2 regions of the Marinococcus sp. LNHM4E3-1 genome follow, and region 1 is predicted to be linked to the other one. Evidence: riboswitches for the same ligand, from Rfam matches in the RefSeq annotation. Region 1 holds a riboswitch; the other holds the start of a gene.
The links. A riboswitch is a leader RNA that binds a small molecule or an ion and turns the genes downstream of it on or off. The one in region 1 is predicted to bind glycine.
Positions count from the first base shown of each region.

Region 2: another riboswitch for glycine. It lies ahead of ACTRXI_RS01575 (serine dehydratase beta chain); the one in region 1 lies ahead of gcvT (glycine cleavage system aminomethyltransferase GcvT).

Region 1 is NZ_JBQLID010000005.1:176,942-187,813, forward strand. Features, by position in the region: gene ACTRXI_RS07540 (3D domain-containing protein) at 16-723, opposite strand; gene ACTRXI_RS07545 (DUF2513 domain-containing protein) at 1,243-1,605, opposite strand; gene ACTRXI_RS07550 (5-methyltetrahydropteroyltriglutamate--homocysteine S-methyltransferase) at 1,764-2,894, opposite strand; gene ACTRXI_RS07555 (hypothetical protein) at 3,050-3,382, opposite strand; gene ACTRXI_RS07560 (hypothetical protein) at 3,539-4,012, shown strand; gene ACTRXI_RS07565 (CapA family protein) at 4,107-5,249, shown strand; gene ACTRXI_RS07570 (MBL fold metallo-hydrolase) at 5,350-5,991, opposite strand; glycine riboswitch at 6,185-6,273, shown strand; glycine riboswitch at 6,277-6,364, shown strand; gene gcvT (glycine cleavage system aminomethyltransferase GcvT) at 6,446-7,552, shown strand; gene gcvPA (aminomethyl-transferring glycine dehydrogenase subunit GcvPA) at 7,570-8,931, shown strand; gene gcvPB (aminomethyl-transferring glycine dehydrogenase subunit GcvPB) at 8,918-10,399, shown strand; gene ACTRXI_RS07590 (rhodanese-like domain-containing protein) at 10,469-10,861, opposite strand.
Region 2 is NZ_JBQLID010000001.1:324,363-335,234, forward strand. Features, by position in the region: gene ACTRXI_RS01560 (universal stress protein) at 51-533, shown strand; gene ACTRXI_RS01565 (hypothetical protein) at 974-1,114, opposite strand; gene sdaAA (L-serine ammonia-lyase, iron-sulfur-dependent, subunit alpha) at 1,151-2,035, opposite strand; gene ACTRXI_RS01575 (serine dehydratase beta chain) at 2,032-2,529, opposite strand; glycine riboswitch at 2,608-2,685, opposite strand; glycine riboswitch at 2,689-2,793, opposite strand; gene ACTRXI_RS01580 (hypothetical protein) at 2,949-3,176, shown strand; gene ACTRXI_RS01585 (GNAT family N-acetyltransferase) at 3,163-3,462, shown strand; gene ACTRXI_RS01590 (RDD family protein) at 3,576-3,995, shown strand; gene ACTRXI_RS01595 (hypothetical protein) at 4,043-4,609, shown strand; gene ACTRXI_RS01600 (hypothetical protein) at 4,644-4,817, shown strand; gene ACTRXI_RS01605 (SulP family inorganic anion transporter) at 4,978-6,711, shown strand; gene ACTRXI_RS01610 (catalase) at 6,904-8,547, shown strand; gene ACTRXI_RS01615 (hypothetical protein) at 8,627-8,917, opposite strand; gene ACTRXI_RS01620 (GNAT family N-acetyltransferase) at 9,161-9,703, opposite strand; gene ACTRXI_RS01625 (aldo/keto reductase) at 9,952-10,872, shown strand, end outside.

The DNA of each region.
Region 1 (10,872 bases):
AAGCTTATAAGTAGATTAATCTATTACAGTTACTTCCACGCTTCGGCGGCCGAAGGAATAAGCTTCGGACTTGCTTGGAACGTGAACGTCAATACGGTTTCCGTTTATCGCTCCGCCGGTATCCGCTGCGGTATAAGTACCCATACCTTCAATTTGTACTTGAGAGCCAAGTGGAATAACGTCAGGGTCTACAGCGATTACTTTCGCATAGCGGTTGGTATTTAGGTTTACACCGGTAGCTGTAATACCGCTGCAGCCTGCGCAGTCTGCTGTATAAGCAGTCGCTTCGACTGTCATGGACTCTCCGCCGGAGGTATCTTCAGAACTACTGCTTTCGGAAGTGGAGGCAGATTCTACTGCTTCATTATCACTGTCGTCTGCTTCAGAGCTTTCTTCAACATCGCTTTCACTTGAGCTGCTGGAGCTTTCTCCGTACAGCGCTGCTTTTGTATTTGGCCCGATGATGCCGTCGACCGTAAGACCTTCATCAGCCTGAAAATCACGTACAGCTGCTGCCGTAATCGAACCAAAAATCCCGTCTACTTCATAATCGTAATATCCTTTATCATCGAGTACAGATTGGGCTTCGGATACAGAGTCATTGGAGTCCCCCTGGACTAGCAGGCTGTCTGATGCGTCACTTACCGCTGGTGCTGCAAAAGCTAGAGCTGTACCAAGAACTGCGCCGCCGATCCAATGTGAAGCTTTCGTAGATTTCATCATGGTTGAAAAATTCCTCCTCGGAGAGTATAAAAGTTTTTTTATTTAGTAAGCATTAAGGGTGAATGGACATAAACGAATTAGTATTGGATGCGTATATTTTGAAATAACCTATCGCACGTTTGTAAATTTAACTCGCAGGAGAAGAACTTTCAAGCGAATAGGACGAATGTAATGCAAACGTAACAAGATTAAGCTTTATGAAATATATGAGAAATTATGTGTAATATTTATAAAACGCTTATAGATAAAGGGTTTCAGGGCAATTGAACTTAAGATTTGATTGAAAAAACGAACGTAATATTACAAATGAAAAACGTGAGAAAAATAACCTAATTCTGATTTTTCGTGAGGAATGAACTAATCTATAAAAATCAGTAAAGCCAAAATATGCTGCAGAAGAAAAAAGGGGACAGGGCGGGGAGAAAACACTCCGGCAGTACAACAAAAAACCCCCTGAATCATCAGGAGGCCTGCAGAAAGCTATGTGGAAAACATAAATCGTGAGAAATTAGTTGTGCGTCAGTCGTTGCTTAAATGCTGATAAAGAGTGATTTTAAGTAAATCTGTCAGGACAGTCAGAGGGATATTTGACATCGACCATCCTTTTTCCATGGCTTTTTCCTTTGTTTTGTTCCAAATATTGTCGTCTTCGGCAACATCGATGAAATCATGGCCGGCAAATGTAATTTTAATATTATGGTAGCTTGTCACCTGCTTACTCAAGGTTTTATGCCGGGTAGCCTCGATCAGGCCTCCGTCGGTGAGCAGATACATATAATAATCGGTTTCTTCGTTTTTAGATGTGAGGCTGAATCCGGGCTTTTGCTCTTTCAGATCAATCAAAAGCTTCCTGATTGATTCCATGTCTCTTTCCATAACCATTTTATCTTCCACCTTTTTTATACTTACTGAAATTATAATATTGGGACTGGCTTAAATGCCAGAAAAGATTTACGTACCCGGGTGCTTTGATAAGAAATATTGTCATACGCACCTGTTAAAAAAGAAGCCGGGAAACGCCGGCTTCTTTTTCCGAATGCTTATTGCCAGACGTCTTCGGCAAGAGAAACAACGTGGCGAACTTTCGCCCATTGCTCTTCTTCAGTGAGGATATTGCCTTCTTCGGTAGAAGCAAAGCCGCATTGAGGGCTTAAACCAAGTTGTTCAAGTGGTACATATTTTTCTGCTTCCTGCAGTCTGGATTTAATTAAATCCGTATTCTCAAGTTCAGGGAATTTTGAAGTGATTAAACCGAGAACTACCTGAAGATCGCTGCGGTTCACATACTTTAAAGGCTCAAAGCCTCCGGAGCGCTCGTCATCAAATTCCAGCAGGAGGGCGTCGACGTTTAATTTACTGAACATATATTCTGAAACGGCGTCGTAGCTGCCGCTGGATGCATAGGTGGACTTGTAGTTGCCGCGGCAGACATGCATATATATCCGCATATCTTCAGGTTTATCAGCGATCGCTTCATTGACAGTGTTTACAAACATTTCCAGCGTTTCTTTCGGGTCCAGGCCTCGTGCTTCAAGCAAGCCGCCGGAAAGTACGAGGTCCTTATCCTTTTCAGCTCCGAGAAATAAAGACCAGGTTGTATCATCAAACTGAAGGTGGCGGCAGCCAGCCTTGTAAAGAGCCTGTATCGTATCCTTGTACACCTGCACGAGGTCTGAAAACAGCTCAGCTTCCGACTTATAGACATTTTTTTCTTCTTCGGTTACAGTCCGGAAAATAAACATGCTCGGACTTGGAACTGTCACGCGGGCGGCGTGCTCCCCTTTCAGGCTGTGCAGAAATTCGTACTCGCGGACAACAGGGTGGTCGCTGAAGGCTAATTTATTAACAACTTTAACCCCCTCGGCTTTTGTTTCCGTATTGTCGCTGAATACAAGCCCATGGTCCAATTTAATAAATTCTGCCCCTTCGACCTCCTGCATAAAATCGAGATGGAACCATGCGCGGCGGAATTCACCATCTGTTACGACCGGAAGACCAGCTTCTTTTTGTTTTTCAACAAGAGCAGCAATTTCTTCATTTTCAATGTCCCATAGCGCCCCGGCGCTTAACTCTCCCTCTGTGTACTGCTGGCGGGCTTTTTTGAGTCGCTCCGGACGGAGAAAGCTTCCTACGTGTTCTGCGCGAAACGGTGCTTTTGTCAAACCATCCACTCCTCTGTAATATGTAATGATTCAAAAATACCTGTATATTTTGCCTACTAATAGTATATGGAAGCCGATGATGGTTTGTCTACAGAAACCGTTGGAAGCAGAGCGTACTTCCAGGAAAATGAAAAACGGTGGTAACTTCTTTCTTAGCAGGCCGGCTAAGGACGCCGCTGAAAGACAATCACCGGCTCCCCGAGGTCGTTTGTGTGACAAACAGCCTTATAAGCGGAAAATAAACGGTAAAGGCCGTTAAAGCCTTTCAATTTGATTACAAACGCAATATCTTTCATACTCAACTTTTCTCCAGTGAGAGCATAAATCGTTTTTTTCGGCCGGAAGCTGTTGTCCATTTTGTCAGCGGTCTGCTTATCGATTTGCTGAAAAACGAGAATGGCTTTGAGCTGGCGGGCAAATTCGCCTTCTGCCTTCATGGCGGGGGCTTTTTTCTTTCGCGCCCGGTTTAGCGCGGACGGTTTTTCTACGGGGGTCATTATAAAATTCCTCCTGACAATAGTTTGGCTGCTTTTCTTTTATACCCCGAAAGCTGTCTCATTCAACCCAGCCGTTTATAGCGTTTTGAAGGAAGTTTATGAGAATAGAAAACCGTGAATAAAATAATCATCTCCAGCAGAAAGAAGGAACGGCCTGTGATTGAAATATTGATTGAACATGTACCGAGTACACTGCTGCATCTGCTAACCGGCGCAGCAGTAATGTATATATTTTACGGAAATCCGGATTTAATTGTTTCACAACGCTTGAAGGTGATGGCATTCGGTGTGATGGTGATTGTGCCTGATATCCCGAAGCTGTTTGGCAATTATATTTTTCATACGCTGCTGACGGTGCCATTTATTGCGGCAGCGTTCGCTCCGGTTGTCTGCCGCGTGCTCGGGGGAGGATTCCCAAAAGCCTGGACAGCTTCATTTTTTACGCTGGCCGTCGGCTCCATGCTGATTGACTTTCTGGGAAACGGTACTCAGTTTTTATTCCCAATAACCTCGAAGAATTTTTCTTACCCTCTGCTTTATCAGGAATGGTGGGTAATCGTACCGCTTGCGGGTGTCCTGGGGACGCTGGCTGTATGTGGAAAAAGAAATATTTTGCCCCGGCAGACATAAAAATGCATGAAAACCTCTTCAATTCCAATGAATATATTAGTAAACTTATAGTATATTTAGACTAGGAATTCTATTTAAAAGAAAAGAGGATGTCATGCGAAAATTGTATTATGGATTAACGTGCGGGATTTTCCTTTTAAGTGGCTGCAGCAGCGCTGGGGAAAATAAAAATTCTGAGACACAGAATGAAGCCTCGGAGGCGCAGAATGAAAATTCAGAAGCACAGACAGAAGAAGATTCCAAAAATCAGAAGCAGGAAGATGAAAGCGTTACGATTGGCGCGGCGGGAGACGTTTTGCTGCACGGGCGTGTATATAAAAGAATGGAAGAAGACGGGGAGTACGATTTCACTCCGGCGCTGAAGGCAGTTGCTCCGATGCTTGAAGAACCGGATTACACGATTGTGAACCAGGAATCAATACCCGGCGGCGAGGAGCTTGGTTTATCGGCTTATCCTTCCTTTAACAGTCCGTATGCAATTGTAGACGACCTTCAGGATGCCGGAGTGGACATGCTCTCCGGAGCCAATAACCATACGCTTGACCGTGGAATGGAGGCTGTAAACAATGCGATTAATCATTATGAGCAGACAGGTATGGATTACGTGGGAGTCTATAAGGACGAGGAAGATGCAGAGCGGCAGCGTATTGTAGATGTAAAGGACGTAGACATGGGTGTGCTTTCCTATACATATGGGCTGAACGGCATCGAGGTGCCGGAGGGGCATGAATATGTCGTGCAGAAAATTGATAAAGAACAAATACAGGAAGATGTCGAAGCGATGAGAGATGACGCGGACATCGTAGTTGTCAATATGCACTGGGGAAATGAATACGAGCGCCTTCCGAATGAAGAACAAAAAGAGCTGGCCCAATTTCTTGCAGACCAGGAAGTGGACGTAGTTATTGGTCATCACCCTCACGTGCTTCAGCCGATGGAATGGGTTGAGGGTGAAGAAGGAAATGAAACGCTTGTTTATTATTCTCTCGGCAATTTCTATTCCGGTCAGGATCAGGAATATACCGATACAGGCGGTATTGCTACATTCGATGTGGAAAAAGACGGCGAAGACGTGAAGATTACAGAGCCTAACGTTGATTTTACCCAGGTTGTACCGGGCCCTGAGGACCAGTACACAGTGAAGCCGATGGCCGAAGCAGACCACCCTGCTGAAGGTGGTGAAACCGAAGAGGATCTGCGCGAGCATGTGTATCAATGGATCGAAGAAAACGATTAAAGTACTAACCGTCTGAAACTGGGCGGGAATGCATAAATAATTTCATTTACTGTATTAAGATATTAAAAGACCTCTAATTTTAAATCAGAGGTCTTTATTTTTATGCGCCAAACCCATTAATGAACGGGTTGGAATCCATTTCGGCTTCGATATCGGTGAAGGGGCCGTGGCCGCAGGCTACTATTGTATTTTCCGGGAGTTCAAGCAACTGCTCGTGAATAGAGGCTAGCAGCGTATCCATGTCGCCTCCGTAAAGGTCAGTACGTCCAACACCACCTGAAAACAATACATCGCCGGAGAAGACTGTGTTGGTTTCTTTATGCCAATAGGAAACACTTCCCGGCGAATGGCCCGGTGTATGAAGCCATTGGAATTCAAAGCTGCCGAATTGAAGCGTTCCTTCAGACTGCAGAAGGTGATCCGCGGGCTTTGCAGTAAACGCAGCCTCCGGCATCATGCGTCCGGAGCCGTTTTTTTGGGCGTCCCCAGGCCAGTCCCTTTCATGCTCATGAAGATAAACAGGGATATTGTAGGCTTCCCGCACGGCATCAAGCGCACCGATATGGTCAAAATGGGCGTGTGTTAACAGAATGACTACAGGACGCATCTCGTTTTCCTGAAGATAGGTGAGCAGTTTATCGGCATCCCCGGCCGGATCAATAATTACGGCGTTTTTATCATTATCGTACAGAACATAGCAGTTTGTCTGCAGTGGTCCCAGTGGAAGCTGTTTCCAGTTCATAGTTTCCCTCCAATTTTTATGCTGATTTTAGTATAAACAATATTACAGTGAGAAGAAATGATTGATCCAAAGTGATAAACGAATGATGCAGTACAATTTATCGGAAACGTTCGGGTTAATTTTTTTCAGCATTGGTTTTTATCTGAATTAGTGATAGAATATGAGTAAATAAAGATGTACATATAATGCGCGGATGATGGTAAGGGGAGAGACTGCCAGGCAGCGCCGAAGGAGCAAGCCGTAACAGGTGAATCTCTCAGGCAAACAGACTCTTACTGGACGCTCCTCTGGAGAGCGCTTCTTTTAGAAGCCACCCACGAAGACACTCTTTCCGTACGACGGAAAGGAGAAACTTTCTGGTTATAGGACAGAGCTTCCATATCTTATGGAGTTCTGTCTTTTTTATGCTTTTTACTGTTTTGATTTTTCAGAAAATAATGATGAGGTGATTTTCTTGGCAGAATTAAAACGAACACCCCTGTATCCGGTATATGAAAAACACGGAGCAAAAACCGTCGATTTTGGCGGATGGGAAATGGCTGTTCAGTTTTCCGGCATCAAAGACGAGCACGAGGCGGTTCGTACAAAGGCTGGTCTGTTCGATGTTTCCCATATGGGTGAGGCGATCGTAGAAGGAGAGGGTGCTGCTGAATTTCTACAGTATATGCTCACAAACAACATAAAAAATGCAGAACCCGGAAAAGCACTTTATACCGCCATGTGTTATGAAGATGGAGGTACGGTTGACGATCTGCTCGTGTACCAGCTCGAAAAAGAAAAATACATGCTCGTTTTGAACGCAGCTAACATTGAAAAAGATCTGGAATGGCTTCGCCGCCACGTAACGAAAAACGTAAGTATTACCGATATTTCGGAAGAAACAGCACTAATCGCTGTACAGGGCCCGGTGGCAGAAACGGTGCTGCAGAAAGTAACCGATGCTTCTCTTGCAGAGATTCTGCCATTTCGGTTTGCTGCCGGTGCTTCAGTCGGAGAAGCAGAAAATATTATCATCTCAAGAACCGGCTATACCGGAGAAGACGGCTTTGAATTATACTGCCGGGCTGAAGAGGCCATCCGAAGCTGGGAGACGATCATGGAAGCAGGAGAATCCGAAGGACTCATTCCATGCGGTCTCGGCGCGAGAGACACCCTGAGGTTTGAAGCGAAGCTGCCGCTCTACGGCCAGGAGCTGAGCGCAAATATTACGCCGCTTGAAGCAGGCATAGGCTTTTGCGTAAAGCTGAAGCAGGAAGATAATTTCATTGGTAAAGAAGCTTTAAAAAAACAAAAAGAAGCGGGATTAAAACGTAAACTTGTCGGGATCGAAATGGTTGATAAAGCAATTCCGCGCCCGGGTTACATGGTACACAATGATGACGGAGAGGAAATCGGCTGGGTAACTACGGGCACTCAGTCGCCGACGCTGAAAGCAAATGTGGGACTTGCACTTCTGAATATTGGATGGACGAATCTCGGTCAGGCTGTCGAAGTGGATGTGCGGGGCAAAGCCAAACGCGCAAAAGTGGCAGCTGTGCCCTTTTATAAACGGGAAAAATAAACAGAGGAGGCACCAGAATGGATTATCGCTATCTGCCGGTAACCGGCGAGGATAAAGAAGAAATGCTTAAAACGATCGGTGTGGATTCGATCGGTGAATTGTTTGAGGACGTACCGGAAAATATTCGCTTTTCCGGAGAAATGAATCTGCCGAAGGCTCTTGGCGAAACGGATCTTCTAAAGGAAATGAAGCGCCTCAGTAACAGAAATACCAGCGTGCAGGACTGCGTCTCCTATCTCGGGGCAGGGGTGTACGAGCATTATATACCGACAGTCGTCGATCATGTGCTCCGGCGCTCGGAATTTTACACGGCATATACTCCGTACCAGCCGGAGATTTCGCAGGGCGAGCTGCAGGCAATCTTTGAATTTCAAACGATGATCAGTGAACTTACGGGAATGGATATTGCTAATTCGTCCATGTATGACGGGCCGACGGCGCTCGCAGAAGCAGCACTGATGGCCGCAAGTGAAAACAGAGGGAGGCGCCGTACCGTTGTCGTCTCTGGAACGGTTCACCCTGAAGCGCTCGATGTATTGAAAACATACGCTGCCGGGCCCGGACTTACAGTGAAAATCGTTCCCGAAAAGGACGGGCATACGGATATGGCTAAGCTTGAAGACATGATCGATGCTGATACCGCAGGAGTGATTGTGCAGTACCCAAACTTTTACGGTACTATTGAAGATTTAGCTGCTGTAAGGCAGGCAGCCGATAAAGAAAACTCGCTGATGATAGTGTCGGCAAATCCCCTTGCGCTCGGCGTTCTGACGCCGCCGGGAAGCTTCGGAGCGGATATTGTGGCAGGAGACGCTCAGCCTCTTGGTATTCCAATGCAGTTTGGCGGACCGCACTGCGGATTTTTTGCCACCACTAAAAAGCATATTCGGAAGGTCCCCGGGCGTCTTGTCGGACAGACGGAGGATGAAGACGGAAGCCGGGGTTATGTACTGACGCTGCAGGCAAGAGAGCAGCATATCCGCCGGGATAAAGCGACATCCAACATTTGTTCAAACCAGGCTCTGAACGCGCTGGCTGCTTCTGTCGCAATGACGGCTCTCGGTAAAAAAGGGCTGAAGGAAACGGCAGAAAGAAATGTTAAAAGTGCTCATTTCTTTAAACAGCTGCTCAAACAAAAAGGCATTGAGCTTGTCCATGAGGCGCCATCGTTTAATGAATTTGTGGTTGACCTCGGCCGTCCAGTGGCAGAAGTGAATGAACAGCTATTCAGGCAGGGGATCATCGGCGGGTATGATTTAGGTGAAGTGTCGGCGGATAAAAAAGGCCAGATGCTCGTATGTGTGACTGAACTTCGCACAAGAGAACAGCTGGAAACCTTTGCCAAACATTTGGAGGTGCTTGTACATGAAACAGCCTAACCAACCGTTAATTTTCGAACAAAGCAAACCAGGGAGGGTAGCGTATTCCCTTCCTGAGACAAATATACCTGAACAAAGCCTGAGCGATATTTTGCCCGGGGCTAATATCCGGGAAGAAGAGCCGGCACTGCCGGAAGTATCTGAACTGCAGTTGATGAGACATTATACGGCGCTTTCGAATCGAAATTACGGAGTGGATTCGGGCTTTTACCCGCTCGGGTCCTGCACGATGAAATACAATCCGAAAATCAATGAAGAAACGGCCCGCATGGCCGGTTTTGCCTCGACGCATCCGTACCAGCCGGAAGCACAGGTGCAGGGGAATCTCGAAATGATGTACGACCTGCAGCAGGCGCTTGCTGAAATAACCGGTATGGATGAAGTGACGCTGCAGCCGGCGGCCGGTGCCCAGGGAGAGTGGACCGGTTTGATGCTGATCCGGGCGCTTCACGAAGCGAACGGAGAAACGGGACGCACGGAAGTAATCGTGCCCGACTCTGCGCACGGGACGAACCCTGCTTCAGCAACGGTGGCAGGATTCGATCATGTAACGGTCCGGACCGATGCACGCGGACTGGTGGACCTTGAGCATTTAAAAGAAGTAACGAGCGAAAAAACGGCTGCCCTCATGCTCACGAACCCGAATACACTCGGTTTGTTTGAGGAAGATATTATGGAAATGGCCGATACGATCCATCAGGCTGGCGGCCGGCTCTATTATGACGGGGCGAACTCCAATGCTATTATGGGCATCACAAGACCCGGGGACATGGGATTTGATGTCGTTCACCTGAACCTGCATAAAACATTCACGGGCCCTCACGGAGGCGGTGGGCCCGGCAGCGGGCCGGTTGGCGTAAAAAAAGAGCTGATCCCTTATCTGCCGGGGCCGGTGCTTGCAAAAGAAAATGGTAAGTACTACTGGGATAAAGACCGTCCGCATTCCATCGGCCGCGTCAAGCCGTATTACGGTAACTTTGGCATTAACGTACGTGCCTACACGTATATCCGTACGATGGGAGCAGAGGGACTCAAAAGAGTATCAGAGTATGCTGTATTAAACGCCAATTATCTAATGAGACGGCTTGAGCCGTATTTTGACCTCCCATACGGCGGTCACTGCAAGCACGAATTTGTGATTTCGGGCCGCCGCCAGAAGAAGCTCGGCGTACGTACGCTCGATATGGCTAAACGCCTGCTTGATTATGGTTACCATCCGCCGACCATTTATTTTCCGATCAACGTCGAAGAGTGCATGATGATCGATCCGACGGAAACCGAAGCGAAAGAAACGCTTGATGCGTTCGCAGACGCCATGATCGGGATTGCCAGAGAAGCAGAGGAAGACCCGGAAATGGTGCAGGAGGCTCCTCACACTACCGTAGTCGGAAGGCTGGACGAGACGCTGGCAGCACGTAAGCCAGTGCTGACATATAATACTGAAACGTCGCTCAAGTCCATGAAATAAATAAATCGATGAGGTTTTCGGACTTCAAAGATATAAAAAAAGGAAGAGCATGCCAGCTCTTCCTTTTAATTATGCGCTTTTTTTCTTTTTGCTGATCTTACCTGTCCAACGCTTGAATCCGCCTTTCAGGTGATAGATATCCCGGTTTCCCTTATGCTTTTTGATCAATTTTGCAGCTTGCTTTGAACGCATGCCGGATTGGCAGTATAAATAAACAGGCTGGTCTTCCCGGATCTCCACCATCCGCTGCTTCATTTGGGAAACAGGAATGTTCCGGGCCCCGAGGATGTGGCCGCCGTCATATTCTTTCGGCTCACGCACATCGATAAGCTGGGCTTTACGATAGCCTTTAATAAAATCTTCCTGTGGTAATGCAGTTAAGTCTTTCGGGCCGACAAACCGTCGTACAATAAGAAAAACTAATACCGCAATAAACACTATCCATAGCCATTCAAATATCATATATATTATTT
Region 2 (10,872 bases), on a different contig from region 1:
CTCTGTGCTTTTTGGCTTTTATTTTATAAAAATTTAAGAGGTGAAATGGATTGAAACAATACAGCCATATCCTGGCAGCGCTTGATGTGCTCAGTAACCCTAATGTTGATGCCTTTGACGAAGCGTGCCGTGTCGCGGTTAAACACGATGCCGACCTGACGCTCGCCTATGTGTTTCATTATAATGAATATTCCTCGCTCGGATGGATGGACCCGATCGGCATCAGGCGGCTGCACGCAGAAGCAGAATACCGGCTTGAAGCGTACCGGAAAAACGCCGAAGAAAAAGGCGTACCGCGGGTAAAAACCGTCCTGGACAATGGAGTGCCGAAAAAACGTCTCGTGAACCAGCTCTGTGAAAGGGTTGACCCGGATCTTATCATTCTCGGGCAGTCCGGCGGCAATGCCCTCGGCCAGGCGATACAGGGAAACACCACCACAAAAACGGTGGTGAAGCACGCTCCCTGCGACGTTCATGTCGTTGACCCGGCGATCGCTTCGATCCAACGGGCGCACACTGCACCGCTTCAGTAAATCAAAAGATCCCCGGTGGAGTAATCCCGCCGGGGATCTATATGCGCCATTAAAGTGTGTAGTGGTTTTTATCGTCCCATTTTTGTTTAATCACTGGAAGGTCACTAACGGTAGTGATGATAAGCTCTTCATCGCGAAAGGCGTTTAAGCTGGCGAGCAGTTCATCCTCGGAACAAAAATAAACGGGTTCCGAGCTGCCGAAGCGTGAGCGGATATCGGCGGCTGTTCCTATGTATACCTGGTTTTTGGGACGTTGAAGTACATATGCAAAATGGTCGATGGCAATGACCTCCTTTATAGGGACTTATAGTAAGAATAGCACGTCAGGGGTGAAACAGAAAGCAGAATGCATGGAATTTAAATAGAATATGAACAGTAAAGAAAACGGCTTGATCCTGGCGGGAGCCATATTCAAGCCGTTTTTGAGTTGTTTAAGGGGTTTACTTTTCATCGGGCCTTGGAGAAATAAAGCAGAAAATGCCTAAAAGAAGGGCGGAAACCGCTATAGCCCAGTACGTAAACAATAAGCTGACGAGAGTGAGAGTGCCGAACCAGATTTGAAAAAAACGGCGTTCGTTCATAGCTTCACCTCTTATGTGGAATTTAGAGCTCGGGAGTCATAAGCTGCAGGGCCGCTGAAACAGCCTCCGGGTGGCTTCTTTTCCCGTCGGGGTCTGGGCAAGCCCTCCTTCAGCAGTCTCTTTCAGGCTGCCCGGCATGTCGCGGCCGATCGTATGCATCGTCTGAATAACTTCATCGCAGGGGATGCGGCTGGTTATGCCTGCTAAAGCCATATCGGCCGCTGAAAAAGCGATGGAGGTGCCGATGACGTTTCTTTTCACGCACGGCACTTCGACGAGCCCGGCAGCCGGATCACATACGAGTCCGAGAAGGGACTTCATTGCTATTGCGGTGGCGTGGGCTGCCTGCTCTGGGGAGCCATGCTGCAGCTCCGTAATCGTGCCCGCAGCCATGGCCGTCGCTGAGCCAATTTCCGCCTGACAGCCGCCTGCCGCGCCGGAAATAAAGGCGTGATTCGCAAATACGTAACCGATGGCACTTGCTGTGAACAGCCCCATCGTCAGAGTGTCATCATCGATGCTGCGGTTATCCTGGAGAGAGACCAGAATGCCCGGTAGTATACCTGCGGACCCGGCCGTGGGAGTTGCGACGATAAGGCCCATTTTTGCGTTGCTTTCCGACGTGGCCATCGCTGCTTCCATCGCCGTGCTGATGACCGGTCCGGATAACGGGTCGGTGTTTTGATTATACTGATGCATCCGGTAAGCATCACCGCCCGAGAGCCTGCTCTCTGTTTCCGTAATGTTACTCACTCCGTCCCGGACCGCCTGCTTCATTACCCGCAGCCGCTCCTGCATGCGTCCGAAAATCTGCTCCCGGGAAAAATCGGAGCGGCGAACCTCACGGCGCAGCATCCATTCGCCAATGGAAATGTCCTGAGCCATGCATTCCTGTACAATACTTTCAATGGTATCGTTCATATAAATGAAGCCTCCTTTTTCGTTCGGGCTGCAATCGTTAAAATATCCGGACCCGTTCCCAAATTAATGCTGGTGTCATGACCGTTAATTCCATAAATGCAGGCCACTCCGCCGCCGATGGAGGCGCCGGATACGCGGACGGTTTCTATGCCGGACGATGCCTGAAGATGTACAGTGTTCGGGTGGCATCCGCCTGGAGTGCCCGGACAGAACTGGAAGTCGTAACGAAGGCCTGCGTCTTTGGCCAGCGCATACGCACTCCGGACGTTGGTGTCGTGGGCGGATAATCCGAGCAGGCCGCCGATTATGGCTTTGTCCGAGCCGTGTCCCTGATAGGTGGAGGCGAGAGAGCCGTAGAACGTGATTGTCACATCTGTGACCTCTCCCAGCCAGTCGTGCACAAATTTCCCGATCGATACGACCCCCGCTGTGTGAGAGCTCGAAGGACCGACCATAATCGGGCCGATAATATCAAAACAGCTGTCAAACTCCATAACGATTCCTCCAAATTTGAATTGAAAACGATTACATTAATACAAAAAAAGACAGAGAAACGGCCTGAATCGCCGTTTCTCTGTCTGTGTGCCTGAAAGATTTCATTCTTTGGCAAGAATTTTCTTCTTCGGCAGGTACGCGTACCTTCTCCAGAGGTGCATCCTGTACTGGTCCTGGTACCTGAGAGTTTTTTCTTACCGGCTGGTGGGAAGAATTGCTCCTTCGGTGCTGTAATATTCTACAGGCTCTCCCAATACATTCATCTGCAAAACCAATATTTTGTTACTTTTAGTGTAAACATCCGGTCTGGAAAAGTAAACCTATTTTTTGACAGCTGGCATGAGAGCGATATACTGGATGCAGCCTGTTAGCCTGGAATAATAAACCAATTTACCGAAAGAAATGAAGGGATGCGACTATGAGCGAACAAATTATTCTGCGCCCCGTCACAGCAGAAGATGAAAAAGAAATTAATATTCTCCGGCGCCAGCCCTCTGTCATGCATTATACGCTGGGACTCCCTTCGGAGCGAAGAGCCTCCAACCAGTCATTTATCGAAGGGCTGACGGCGAACGATCATGTGATCGTTCGCCGAGTACGGCGGCCGCGTCGTCGGTATCGGCTCTCTGGAGGTGCTGAGCGGTAAGCTGCATTACTACGGCATGACTGCCATGGCGGTGCACGATGAGTTTCAGAACCGGGGGATCGGCAGCCGTCTGCTTGATCATCTGCTGGATATCGCCGATAATTATTTAGGCTTATTCCGGCTGGAGCTCGATGTGGTGGAAGAAAACACGCGCGCAGTACAGCTGTATAAAAGCCGCGGGTTTGAACCAGAAGGGACGCTCCGTAAAGCCCATTTTGCCCGTGGTTCGTTTTACAATGTGCTGGTGATGGGCCGGCTGAACACTGCGTTGTTCCCGGGCAGCTGAGAACTTCGTTGGAAAGTTAAGGAAACGGGGAGATTGTCACTTCCAAAAATTAGCTTATTATGAAAAAATATAAAAGAAGAGCTTACAATAAGAGTGATTAAAGGAGTGTATGTATGCAACAGGAACCTGCCGGGTTTGGCAGCAGGCTGCTCGCTATTGTTATTGACGGCCTCCTGCTTTCTCTCCCCATCCTTCTCATAAGTATGCTGGCCATGCTATGGATCAACCTCGATGAAGTGAATGTCGATATATTTTCCGGTGCCGGATCGCTTCTATATTCCATGATTCTGCCGATAGTATGGCAGGGCCAGACGGTCGGGAAGTATGCCATGGGCATTCAGATTGTGAAAATGGACGGAAGGAAGCTTGGCATCGGGGCAATGCTGATGCGCGTGCTCGTAGCTAATATTTTGTACGGAATTACTCTATACATACTGATGATCACGAGTATAATTATGGTGCTTGTCCGTAAGGACAAACGGGCAGTGCATGATTTTCTTGCGGGAACCCGGGTGGTGAAAAAAAGCCGGTAGCTTTACTATCGGGATGGTTACGCCAATCATGCGAGCGGAGGAAATACATGATGAAAAAGATCTTTTCTGCCGGGGCAGCCGGCATATTCATTCTTTTAAGCGCCTGTTCCGTGCCTTCTTACTATACGGAGGAAGAGGAAGATGTCCCTGGAAATATAGAAACGGAATGGGGAGAAGAAGTGCCGCTTCCGTTGTTGAACGATGCACCGGTTTCGAGGGCGCAGATTAACGAGAATGAAGAGGGGGAGCCCGAAGAAGTGGAGATTTGGTACAGCGAGGAAGAAGAGGACGAGCTTCTTCCTTATTTTCAGGACGCGGGCAACCGGCACCGGTATGAAGAGGACTACAGTACACGGCTTGTGTACGGCATCAACAGCAACGACATTCACATTATTTTAAATTACGAAGCGGGCGATCAGATGGTATTCGGCGCTCACGATGACGTGCTCAGTATTGGGGGACGTCCGGTGGGCCGGGATATCCAGAGTGGGCCGATTACGTACACGTTTTACGCGAAGGGAGGCACCTATTCCCTCTCCTATTCAGAAGAGGCCAGGGCGGACACCGACGCGCACCGTGAACAAATTAAAGCCTTTTTACAGAACAGCGGCTAGGTTGAAGTCACGTTGTCTTGAGGAGGGAAGAGCCGTGGACTTGCTTATGGATATGCTGATCGTTGGCGCTCTGCTGATGATTGCTTTCAACATAAAAGCATTTGGTGAACGTTTGCTTCGTGCAAAGAAGAAACAGATGGATGAAGCCGCATATGAGCAGTTGAAAGCCGAAATCAAAGAAGAGCTGAAAAACGAATGGGAAAAATAAGGCAGGGACCTCCGGGTGTCTGCCTTTGTGTTGCTGGCGGCGTTAGTCTGTTTTTACAAAAAGGTACGGCGCGGGCTTTTCTTTTAAGCAGTTATGGTTCATGATTTATAAGAGAGAGATTGAACACTTTGCAAGTTCACGGAGAAAGAAGGAAGGATTTATGCACCGGAGGACAAAAAACATATTAAGCATGCCGCAGGAGTACAATAATCAGTCGCTGAAAAAGGATATGGCTGCGGGCTTTACGATTTTTATTATGATTGTGCCGCAGGGAATGGCCTACGCCGTTCTCGCCGGCCTGCCGCCGGTGATGGGGCTGTATGCCTCGCTGCTTCCGCTTTTAATCTACGCCCTGTTCGGCGGATCAAAGCATCTGGCTATCGGGCCGGTGGCGATGGCGTCGATTCTTGTTTTTTCCGGGGTGTCGCTGTACGCTGAGCCGGCGACGCCGGATTACGTGGCACTCGTGCTGCTGCTGACGGTCATGGTCGGGGTGATGCAGGTAGCGCTTGGCCTGCTGAATGCCGCCGCGTTTGTGAAATTTATTTCGCCGAACGTAATCAGCGGTTTCACCTCGGCGGTGGCGATTGCGATCGGCATGAGCCAGCTCGGGCAGTTTATGGGGATCAGTGTCGGCAGCCAGACGCAGATTATCCCGCTTTTGCGGGATGTGATCGTCCATCTGCCCCAGGTACATATCCCGACCCTGCTTGTTGGAACCTTGAGCCTGCTGGTGCTGATCGGGGGCCGGAAAGTAAAACGCAATCTCCCGGTTTCTCTCATTGTCGTCGTACTGAGCATTGCGGCAGTCGGGCTTTTTCGCCTCGATAACCAGGGAGTGAGTGTCGTCGGGGAAGTGCCCCAGGGCCTTCCGGATTTTACCGTGCCGGGCTTTAACCTTGCGGATGTGCAGGTGTTAATCCCGACTGCCCTGACGATTGCATTGATTGCGATGATGGAGACGCTTGCGATCACAAAAACGCTGAGCGATAAAAACGATTTTGGTGTAAACCTGAACAAAGAGATCCGGGCGATCGGGTATGCCAATATTGCCGGTCCGTTTTTTTCCTCCTACGCGGTGACCGGAAGCTTTTCAAGAAGTGCCATCAGCTACCGTACAGGAGCAGCTTCACAGGCAGCGATGATTATTACCGCTGCCGGGGTGCTTGTCACGCTTCTCTTTTTCACGTCTTTATTCTACTTTCTGCCGTACGCGGTACTTGCAGCCATTATTCTCGTTTCGGTCGCCGGGCTGATTAACATCCGGTCCCTAAAGGACGCCTTCCGGGTGAAGCCAGAGGACGGATGGATATGGGTTGTAACGTTTGCTGCTACGCTTCTCGTCGGCATTCAGTGGGGGCTTTTAATTGGAATTGGCTTTTCGATCCTGCTGCTGCTTCGCCACATTTCCCGGCCGAACATCGTGGAGATCGGCTATGAGGAGGATACTCACAGCTACCTGGATCTGCAGCGGTTCCCGAATGCTAAGCGGGTGCCGGGTACGGTGCTCGTCCGGGCGGACACGCGCATTCATTTTTCGAACGTCGGCTATTTTGTGAAAATGGTGGAAAAAACGATTCAGGACCGCCGTAAAACAGAGAGCGGCGGGCTGAAGGCCGCGATTGATATGTCCGGGGTGAACGACATTGACACTACTGGCATTGGCGCTCTCGAACAGATTATTGAAATGTTCCGCCGGGACCCGGACGTGAAGGTATGGTTCGTCGAGCTGAAGGGTCCGGTCCGGGATCTGCTGCTGCGGGCCGGATGGGATGAAAAATACGCTGAAGCAATTAAATACCAGACCCTCGAAGGCTTTCTGGAACACGAGGGCAACGTCCCGTTTAAAACACCCGCGGAGCCGAAGCAGGACTCCTGGGACTACATGATTTAACAAAGAACGAGGCCGGCAGGGAAGAAGATCCTGCCGGCCTCGTTCTGGTCTCAGGAATGTTATATACTCCTTGAAAGACTGCTGTGTTAGGGTATATAGCTATATACCTTGAATTTAAAAAATTCAAAAAAATCGTTTAAATCATAATAACCCCGGGTAAAAATCAATAGATTTATAAAGGAGGTATATACATTGAGTAAAGATCGCGATAATGAACGCGAACACGACGAAGAAAAAAACAACGATAAGCAGAATACAAATGAAGACGGAACACTCACCACCAGACAGGGTCATCCTGTCCGGGACAACCAAAACTCGAAAACCGTCGGCAATCGCGGGCCAACAACGCTTGAAAACTATGAATTCCTCGAAAAAATCAGCCATTTTGACCGCGAACGTGTACCGGAGCGGGTAGTGCACGCCCGTGGCGCAGGCGCCCACGGCTATTTTGAAGCGTACGGTTCCTTTGGCGATGAACCGATTTCCAAATATACACGCGCGAAAATCTTTCAGGAGGAAGGCAAGCGGACACCTGCGTTTGTACGCTTTTCCACTGTTATCCACGGCGGGACTTCCCCGGAAACACTCCGCGATCCACGCGGATTTGCCGTGAAATTTTATACCGAGGACGGCAACTGGGATCTCGTCGGCAACAACCTGAAGGTCTTTTTTATCCGGGACGCCATCAAATTTCCAGACGTCATTCACGCATTAAAGCCCGATCCGGTAACGAACGTGCAGGACAGCGAGCGGATCTTCGACTTTATGTCGCAGACGCCCGAATCAATGCACATGCTGACGTTTTTATTCTCCCCGTGGGGCATTCCGGCCAACTACCGGCAGATGCAGGGCTCCGGGGTGAACACGTACAAATGGGTGAACGAAGACGGAGAAGCGGTGCTCGTGAAATATCACTTTGAACCGGTTCAGGGCATCCGCAACCTGACCCAGGAAGAAGCGGACAGCATCCAGAGCAAAAACTTCAACCACGCCACCCAGGATCTGTACGAAGCGATCGAGGAAGGCAATTATCCGGAATGGGAGCTTCGCGTGCAGGTAATGAGCGACGACGATCATCCGGAGCTCGACTTTGACCCGCTCGACGATACGAAGCTGTGGCCGAAGGAGCAGTTCCCGTGGATCCCGGTCGGCAAGCTCGTGCTTGACCGCAATCCGGAGGACTATTTCAACGAAGTGGAACAGGTGGCATTCGGTACCGGCGTCCTTGTCGACGGCATGGATTTCTCCGATGACAAAATGCTGCAGGGACGTACGTTCTCATACTCCGATACGCAGCGGTACCGCGTCGGTGCGAACTATCTGCAGCTGCCGATCAACCAGGCGAAGAAAAAAGTCGCCACGAACCAGCGCGGCGGACAGATGTCGTATAAAGTCGATAATGACGAAGGACAGAATCCGCACGTGAACTACGAGCCTTCCACGCTGAATAACCTGAAGGAAGCGGAGATGAGCGGCAAGCCGCACACTCCTTATACCGAAGGGGAAGTGAAAAAAGAAGCCATCGAGCGTCAAAATCCTTACCGGCAGGCGGGAGAAACATTCCGCAAGTTTAAGGAATGGGAAAAAGATGAATTAATCAAAAACCTCGTTGATAACCTGATTCCGTGTAAAAAGGAAATTCAGGAGGAAATGATTGGCCACTTCAAAAAGTGCGATGAGGAATACGGCCGCCGGGTCGAAGAAGGGCTGAAAAACAGCAGCTCCTCTGACGGCGCTGACCAGGACGCCACGCACGGAGGACCGGCAGGCGCCACGAAAACAGAAGAAGGCGTCAAGCAGGCTGAAGAGCACGGTATTCCGTCGGACCCTTACTAAGAGGGAAGCCTAAAAACAGTAAAAGAGCTGAAGCCGGAGATCATCCTCCGGCTTCAGCTCTTTATTAATTTTCCGCTGTTTATTTGAAAAGCGGCTGGCCGTTATCGTCGTCAAACGTATGGAAGCATTGCGGCGTCTTCGTGTTGTGGCTTAGATCATATGAGGCCCACGGGGCTTTCAACACACGGGCATCAGACAGAAAACATACAGGAGTCCCGTTCACCGCGAATGGATGAAGAGCCTGAAACAATTTGTCGATGCTTTCAAACATGTGTACTTCCTGTCCGTGAAGGTAAGGATCCAGGCTTACAGCTGTCCCGATGATCAGCTCCTGTTCATAAAAAGTATAACCGAATACGATGGAAGACATATTTTAAATAACTCCTTTAATGCAGTGAAAAGGCCATTCCAATCCATAGAATGGAAACCCTAAAAAGCATTTTTTCTTTTACCTGAATCAGGTGCAGATAAAAATGAATATTATTCAGTCAGCTGTAACTATAAACAATTCTATTCAGGGGTTAATCCCCATATCTGAATAAATACCCCTTTTCTATAATAATTACTCATGCCAAAAGTGCTAATTTAGAACACCGTAGGCTGTAGCTTTGTTCTAAGTAGTAATCGAATACACTGCAGAATTTATTAAAGACGTACCGTCAGCGGACCGTTCATCATTTTTAAATATGCCGTCCAAATGAAAGCCGGCCTTCTCAAGCAGGGCGGTGCTTGGATAATTCCGCTCATCTGTCCAGGCTTCGATCCGGTTCATTCCCAGATCCTCCAAAGCGTAACGGACAGCTTCCGTGACAGTCTCGAGTGCAAATCCTCTGCGCTGATAAGGGTCCAGGATCCAGTAGCCAAGCTCACAGCGCGGAACGTGCCAGTCAATTTCCTGAAAAACAACGCTTCCGACGAAGGAACAGTGCTGTTTTTCAAATAACAGATAGCGCAGCTTCTGCTTTTTGGAAAATTGTGCGCAGGCTTCCGTTAAAAAGGCTTCAGTACCCGCAGGCGTTGGAGGCTCCTGAAAGGCGCTCATCCAGGTTTTAAGACTGGAATGGGACTGCCGGATGCCCTGGAAAACAGTGTCTGTATCCCTGGAAGGATCCGGAATTCTCATCAGCAGCCGTCCGGTCTCCAGTTTTTCCTTCATAATGTCACCTCCTAAAACGCGGCAATACAAACTTTTAATCCAATAAAAGGAAATTAAATAAAATCATACCATAAAAGCGAGTGTAAAGCATCACAAGCTGAAGCATTTTATCCTGAGCTGAATTTAAAAAGTATTCGTTTACAAATGTTTGCAGAAAAATCATTCAAGGTATAAGAACAAAGTAATTGAAAGTACAGAAGGTGACCGGACAGTCAGAGGAATGATTTAACACACAGGAGGCTTTAACTATGGAATATATTTATCTTGGAAACTCTGGCCTGCGCGTGCCGAAGTATATACTCGGAACCATTCCCTTCAGCGGCACGAACGGCTTTGAAGCGACCGGAAGCATTGATGAAAAGGACGCCCGCCGTATCGTGGATATATCGCTTGAGGCAGGCATGAACATGTTTGATACCGCGAATCTGTATTCGAAGGGCGATGCCGAGCGCGTTTTGGGGTCTGCCATTAAAGGCCGGCGGAACGAAGTGCTTCTGACATCCAAAACCGGCTTTCATTTTGATAATGATCCGAACGCTTTCGGTGCATCCCGAAGCAACATTGAAGCGTCCATCGATCGGACGCTGGAACGGCTGGGCACCGATCATCTGGATGTATATTTTGTCCACCTCTGGGACGGCCGCACGCCGGTGGAGGAAACCGTGGAAACAATGACCAACCTCGTGAAATCCGGAAAAATCCGGTACTGGGGCGTTTCCAACTACAGCGGATGGGCGCTGGCAAGAACGTTTACCGTCGCAGAGCGTCCGGGCTACATTCCGCCGGTCACTCAGCAGATCTACTACACGCCGGAGGCTCGTGAAGCGGAATATGAGCTGCTGCCGGCAGGCCGGGAGCTTGGCGTGAGTTCAATGATCTGGAGCCCGCTTGGGGAAGGACTGCTGACGGGAAAAATCGGGCGGAACAAAAAAGCACCGGCAAATACCCGCCAGGGCGGCGGGTGGCCGGAGCCGTGGATTCAGGATGAAGAGCGCCTGTATCAGGTGATTGACGCGCTCGAGGAAGTGGCCGAAGGACGAAACGCCACTGTGCCGCAAATCGCCTATGCGTGGGTGAAGGACCGTCCGAATGTCGGCCCGATCGTAATCGCAGCCCGCAACGAAGAGCAGCTGCGCGAAAATCTGGCGTCGGCAGATATGTATTTAACG